Regions from separate parts of the Aliivibrio wodanis genome, predicted to be linked through region 2. Evidence: predicted binding sites of a transcription regulator. Region 2 holds the regulator's gene; the other holds the start of a gene.
The links. The regulator CRP, encoded in region 2, controls carbon source genes, mostly activating them, when cyclic AMP is high. The targets are predictions, from matches to a motif close to TGTGANNNNNNTCACA.
Positions count from the first base shown of each region.

Region 1: a site for CRP is predicted at 2,457-2,472, ahead of ACU5DF_RS11610 (NupC/NupG family nucleoside CNT transporter). Genes of this name have one in related genera too.

Region 1 covers NZ_JBREXA010000002.1:837,251-840,673, reverse strand. Annotated here, with positions in the region: gene ACU5DF_RS11625 (Qnr family pentapeptide repeat protein) at 1-256, shown strand, start outside; gene ACU5DF_RS11620 (cupin domain-containing protein) at 269-580, shown strand; gene ACU5DF_RS11615 (putative quinol monooxygenase) at 656-946, shown strand; gene ACU5DF_RS11610 (NupC/NupG family nucleoside CNT transporter) at 1,088-2,308, opposite strand; gene ACU5DF_RS11605 (LysR family transcriptional regulator) at 2,601-3,423, opposite strand, start outside.
Region 2 covers NZ_JBREXA010000002.1:1,997,466-2,000,888, forward strand. Annotated here, with positions in the region: gene hslU (ATP-dependent protease ATPase subunit HslU) at 1-572, shown strand, start outside; gene ACU5DF_RS17080 (OsmC family protein) at 657-1,055, opposite strand; gene crp (cAMP-activated global transcriptional regulator CRP) at 1,301-1,933, shown strand; gene ACU5DF_RS17090 (DUF1338 domain-containing protein) at 2,005-2,799, opposite strand; gene astD (succinylglutamate-semialdehyde dehydrogenase) at 2,812-3,423, opposite strand, start outside.

The sequences.
Region 1 (3,423 bases), 1.2 Mb from region 2:
TGAAAAGTGTGATTTATTTGAGAACAAGTGGAACGGTGCTAATTTGCAGGGAGCTTCATTTAAAGGATCTGACTTATCTCGTGGTTCATTCTCTGAAGACGTATGGGGGCAATTTAAAATACAAGATGCTAATTTGTGTCATTGTGAATTAGAAGGCTTAGATCCTCGCAGAGTCGATTTAACGGGCGTTAAAATTTGTGGTTGGCAACAAGAGCAATTATTAGAACCACTGGGTTTAGTTGTTTTACCTGATTAATAGGAGAGTGCGATGAGTAATTTGTTTACAAACCTTCCTAATGATCTCAGCAATGAGGTATTTACTGATTTAGTGACAAGTCATTCAGTGCGTATAGAGAGAATAGTATCGTCAGGTCAAAGCTCTCCTGAATCTGGTTGGTATGATCAAGATGAGAATGAGTGGATTTTAGTGCTTGAAGGTTTTGGTTCTATTTTATTTGAGGATGGAACTGAGAGAACGTTAAATAAGGGGGATTATTTAACTATCCCTGCACATCAAAAGCATAAAGTGAGTAAAACGGATCCTGATAATTTAACGATTTGGTTAGCGGTCTTCTATTGAATAAATGAAGGTTCTTACATTTGGGCTTTTAATCGTTTACTCTATCTTCTCTATTAATAGTACGGAACAAATATAATGACTCAAACACTGACTATTGTTGCAAGAATTGAAGCACAAGAAGGTAAAGCGGAATTTGTTAAAGCAGAAATGCTTAAGTTGCTTGAACCAACACGTAAAGAAGTTGGTTGTATTCAGTATGATTTACATCAAGACAATGACAACCCGTGTGTATTTGTATTCCATGAGCAATGGGAGAGTGAAGCTCTTTTACAAGACCATTTAAATACGGCTCATATCGCTGAGTATGTAAAAGCGGTAGACGGTTCAGTCGCTTCATTTGTTCTTAATCGTATGACGAAGCTTTAGTACAGATTAAACACCAACAATTTATTAGATGCACCAAGCTTATTGTATAGCTAGTAAGTCATAAATAAAAAGCCACTCACGTATTATCATGAGTGGCTTTTTTATATTTTATATTTTATGTATTTATCAGTATCGACTCCCTTAGAAGGAAAGGAAGATACCTGCAACTGTTGCGCTCATTAAGTTTGCTAATGTTGCGGCAAAGATAGCTTTCATCCCTAAGCGTGCAATATCAGGACGGCGACTTGGTACTACGCCACCTAATCCACCCATTAACATGGCAATAGAGGTTAAGTTTGCAAAGCCACATAAAGCAAAGGTAACGATAGCTTGAGAATGCTCACTTAATTGGTCTTTTACTGCCATTAAGTCAGCAAAGGCTACAAACTCATTAATCGCGATTTTCTTGCCAATTAAACTTGCTGCAACAGTTGCTTCTGACCATGGCACACCGATTAACCATGCAACAGGGGCAAATAGGTAACCAAAAATAAGATCTAAGCTTAAGTTTTCAAAACCAACTAACATTCCTATCTTATGTAATCCACCATTAACTAGGGCAATTAAGCTAATAATAGCCAGTAAGCTTGCACCTACTGCGAAGACAATTTGTAATCCATTTAATGCACCTTGTGAGGCAGCATCAATGATATTTACAGGAGCGTCATCTACGACATCATCTTCGTATTGATCTGCTTCGTTAATGTCTTCGGTTTGTGGGACTATTAATTTTGCCATCATCAAACCTGCAGGAGCCGACATAAAGCTAGCTGCGATTAAGTAACGTAATTCAACGCCTAAACCTGCATAACCTACCATTGTGCCACCAGCTACAGAGGCTAAACCACCAACCATAACGGCAAACAATTCAGAACGTGACATTTTAGCAAGGAAAGGACGAACAACTAACGGTGCTTCAACTGAACCAACAAAGATATTAGCGGTTGCTGACATTGATTCTGTACGAGTTGTGCCAAGGAAGCGTTGTAAACCGCCACCAATAATTTTAATGATCCATCCCATTATACCTAAGTAATAAAGAACAGAGATTAATGCAGAGAAGAAAACGATGGTAGGCAAAACGTTGACGGCAAAAATAAAGCCTAATTTGTACTGAGCTAAATCACCAAAAAGGAATTCTGTGCCTACACGTCCATAAGCAATAATGTCTGAGACAGCCATGGAGATACTATTAAGGATAGTTTGGCCAATTGGCACATAGAGGATGAATCCGGCAAATAATAGCTGAATTAAGAACGCGCCTAATACAGTGCGCCATTTGATGGCTTGTCGGTTTTCTGAAAAAAGAAACGCAATCGCGAATAGGCAAACAATGCCTAAAATACTGACCAAAAAGTTCAAGGTCAAACTCCAATAGTATTTAGTTAATGATTGCGGGGGTATTCTAGTCAAAAATAAAAGTGTGACAAGGATCAAAATGTTATTGAAACTACATAGCCATAACAAAAACAAGGTAATTTGTTTATAGTTCCATCAATAACAGCCTGATTGAGAGCTTTGTCACGTATGAGAGAGTCAGTTGTTACTATATGGGATAATTAAGCCAATTATTTACAATCATTATCCCTAAAGTGTGGTGGTTTTTTACCGACTTATGTAATTAATAATGATTAAAAAATTGATTAGGTAGCCATTACACATTATCAATCTTCTCTGCATTAATGTGGTGGCGGACAAACTCCATAAAGATGTGTACTTTTTTGGCTAAGAATTTACGACGTGGATAAACGGCATAAAGAGGCATTGATTGATTTAATTCCCAATCAGGAAGAAGTTGCACAAGTTTACCACTTCGTAATTCATCAGAAAGCAGATAAGTCGCAATATAGCCTATACCATTACCTGATACGGTCGCGTTACGAATTGCATCGGCAGAATCAATTCGATAATTCCCTGACACTTTTATTTGTAGATTCTCATCTCCCTTATGGAAACCCCACACATTATCTTTACGCTCACGGCTCATGTAAGTTAGGCAGTTATGCTTTTTAAGATCGTAAGGGTGATAAGGGATCCCATGTTTAGCAAGATACGTAGAGTTAGCGACAAGCACAAAATGACAATCAATAAGATGTCTTGCTACAAATCCTTCGGGAGGGGAATCCATCACACCTATCCATAAGTCTAATTGCTCTGCAATCACATCAATCTTATGATCAAACAAAGTTATCTCTATATTGAGCTGTGGATAGCGCTGATGAAGCTCAGATAAATATGGCAATATGTGATTGGTTGCAAAAGACTGTGCGATACCAACACGTAACTTACCATTTAGTGTATCGATATTAGAAAGCAATTCGTTTTCAGCTTCGTTAATCTCATCGGCGATATTGGCACAATGCACAGCGAATGATTGACCTGCTTCAGTAAGGGAAAAAGAGCGTGTAGTTCGTTGAACTAACTGAACACCTAAACGCTCCTCAAGAAGCTGAATTTGCAGGCTAACTTGTGTTCTC
Region 2 (3,423 bases):
TCATTGATGAAATTGATAAGATCTGTAAAGGTTCAAATTCACAATCAGGTGATGTTTCTCGTGAGGGCGTACAGCGTGACCTACTTCCATTAGTGGAAGGCAGTACAGTGAGTACTAAACACGGAATGGTTAAAACAGACCATATGCTATTTATCACATCAGGCGCTTTCCAAATGGCAAAACCATCTGATTTGATCCCTGAGCTACAAGGTCGTTTACCGATCCGAGTTGAACTTGAGGCCCTAACTGCCAATGACTTCAAACGTATCTTAACTGAACCAAATGCATCATTAACTGAACAATACATTGCCTTACTCGCAACAGAAAATGTAAATATTGAATTTACTGTTGATGGGATTGATAGCATTGCTGAGTCAGCATTTAAAGTAAATGAAAGCACAGAAAACATTGGTGCTCGTCGTCTGCATACTGTGATGGAGCGTCTAATGGAAGAGATTTCTTATGATGCATCAGAAAAGAATGGCGAAAGCTTAATCGTTGATGCTGCTTATGTAACATCTCGCTTAGGTGAATTAATTACAAATGAAGATCTAAGCCGCTTTATTCTGTAATTTTTGATAAACAAACAGTAAAAATAAAATAAGCCTCACTCATAATAAATGTGTGAGGCTTTTTGATATTAACGAAGCTAACAACTAAACAATATCCCAAGAATGAGTCATTTCAATGCCTTCACCTAGCATCAAACATACTGAACAATATTTCTGTAATGAATCTGCTGTTACTTGCTCAACAATCTTAGGGTCAAGGCTCTCACCACTTACTTCAAAATGAATATTAATATAAGTAAACAGCTTTGGGGCAACCTCACGGCGCCCGCTTGACAGTTTTGCTACACAACCAGTGACAGCTTGATTTTCTGATTTTAACCCTGCAACAACATCAACCGAACTGCAACCTCCAGCAGCCATTAAAAGCATTTCCATTGGGCTTGGTGCTTTTTCTCCGCCATTTCCATCCATAACAACAGAATGGCCCGATTGAGATTGACCTAAGAAAGTAAATCCCTCAATCCATTTAACTTCAGCGTTCATAAAAGCCTCTTTACTACATAAAAGGAAAACTCGTGATCCATTTCACGAAAGTGTGCCCTTTGTCGCACATTTCATACGATCAAAGTCAAGAAATCGATTGCGAAACAAGGTATGATTTTATCAATTATCTCAACAAACATGCAGCCTTGTTCCGATAACCATATTGTATAGGCCAAACTGATATTTGGCTCAGTTATTTTAAAATGGATATCGCCTACTTGGCAAACGCAGAGGAAGTATAAAGTATGGTTCTAGGTAAACCTCAGACAGATCCAACATTAGAATGGTTTTTGTCTCACTGTCATATCCATAAATATCCTTCAAAAAGCACACTTATCCACGCTGGTGAAAAAGCAGAAACGCTTTACTACATCGTAAAAGGTTCTGTTGCTGTACTGATTAAAGATGAAGAAGGAAAGGAGATGATCCTTTCTTACCTTAACCAAGGTGACTTCATTGGTGAGCTTGGCTTGTTTGAAGAAGGTCAAGAACGTTCAGCATGGGTTCGTGCAAAAAGCCCTTGTGAAGTAGCTGAAATTTCATTCAAGAAATTCCGTCAACTTATCCAGGTTAATCCAGATATCTTGATGCGTCTTTCAGCGCAAATGGCAACTCGTCTACAAATCACTAGCCAAAAGGTAGGTGATTTAGCATTCTTAGACGTTACTGGCCGTATCGCACAAACGCTACTAAACCTTGCTAAACAACCTGATGCGATGACTCACCCAGATGGCATGCAAATTAAGATCACTCGTCAAGAGATCGGTCAAATTGTAGGTTGTTCACGTGAAACTGTTGGCCGTATCTTGAAGATGCTTGAAGAGCAAAACTTGATCTCTGCACACGGTAAAACAATTGTAGTTTACGGTACTCGTTAATTTAACGCTTACCTTAAACAAATAAAAACGCAGCCCTTGAGCTGCGTTTTTTTATGCTCAAAACTCAAAGCCTAACTATTTGTACTTTCAAAAATCTTGTCAGCAGAGGCAGCAACAAATCCCGTATATATTTTCCCATTTGGTAACGTATATCGCTTAGCAAACTCATAAAATCCACCAGGAATTTCAAACTCACCCTCAGTAAAATTCACTTTCACTTTATCCGCCATTGTTGATGACTGTTCTAAGTAAACCTCTGGAGATCCTTTCACTTCACCACCCACTTCGTTCATTGCAAAACCTGCATCACGTAAGTGTTGGTTCACATCAACCACTTCAGCAAACTCTTCAAGCTGATTGACGTAAACCGTAAAGTGATTAGCGCCATAACCATGAGCCGCTAACCAAGAAGCGTATTCACTTTCTTTTGCTAATACTTGATAGTCTTCGAAACTTAATGTCCAAGGCCTACCAGAAGAAAGAAAATCACTGGTGGCAAAATAGTGTGCTGGCACCTGTTCAACCAAACCATGAATAATGTCCTGTGTTTCAGCTGATAACTCTTCTACTAATAATTCACTAATAAAAACGAGTGGTGCATTAGGATCTGGGTGCTCAAAATGCTGCGCTTTCAGTTTTTTAGCTTCAAAGTCATAAGTCTCACACGCTTTATAGCCTATTGCTAAAAATGGCGCAGCGAGAGTCTGTAGCCCGACTTTAGGTAAATTAAACGTACGTAGCGCAATATGATCGTTAATCAGTTCATCGTTATTAGACAATAATTGATGTACCTTCCCAGCAGATGGGGATAAGCGCGCAATATAATCTTGCCACAATGACGAAAATAAAGAGTTTACATTATTCATGTTTATCGCCTCTTATAGAGTTAAACCCGGAGAGAGTTGAGCTGGAATTTCACACATATCGCCTTCCATTGATGCCATTGGGTATGCACAATAATCAGCAGCGTAATACGCACTTGGTTTCATGTTTCCTGATGCACCAGGACCACCAAATGGCGCGTCACCACTTGCTCCAGTCAGTTGACGGTTACGATTTACAATACCAGCACGAATATGCTCTACAAAATATTCCCACTCACTGTCATCAGTTGAAACAAGACCTGCCGATAATCCATAACGAGTATCATTAGCAAGCTCTACGGCTTCTTCTAATGTCTCATAACGCACCACTTGTAATAATGGCCCAAAGTATTCTTCATCCGGTAATTCAGCAACATTAGTGGCATCGATAATACCTGGAGAAACAAAGGCATGACCTAAACTTTTAGCTTCAAGCAAAGGCTCTCCACCCAAGTCTTGTAAATTCTTCTGAGCGTTTAGAATAAATTCTGCCGCTGCGACTGATATTTGCGAGCCCATAAACGGAGTATTATCAGCAAACGGTTGGTCAACAACGATGCTTTTTGCTACTTCAACAAGGCGAGCTAACAATTCATCGCCTGCTTTTCCAATAGGAACATACAAGCG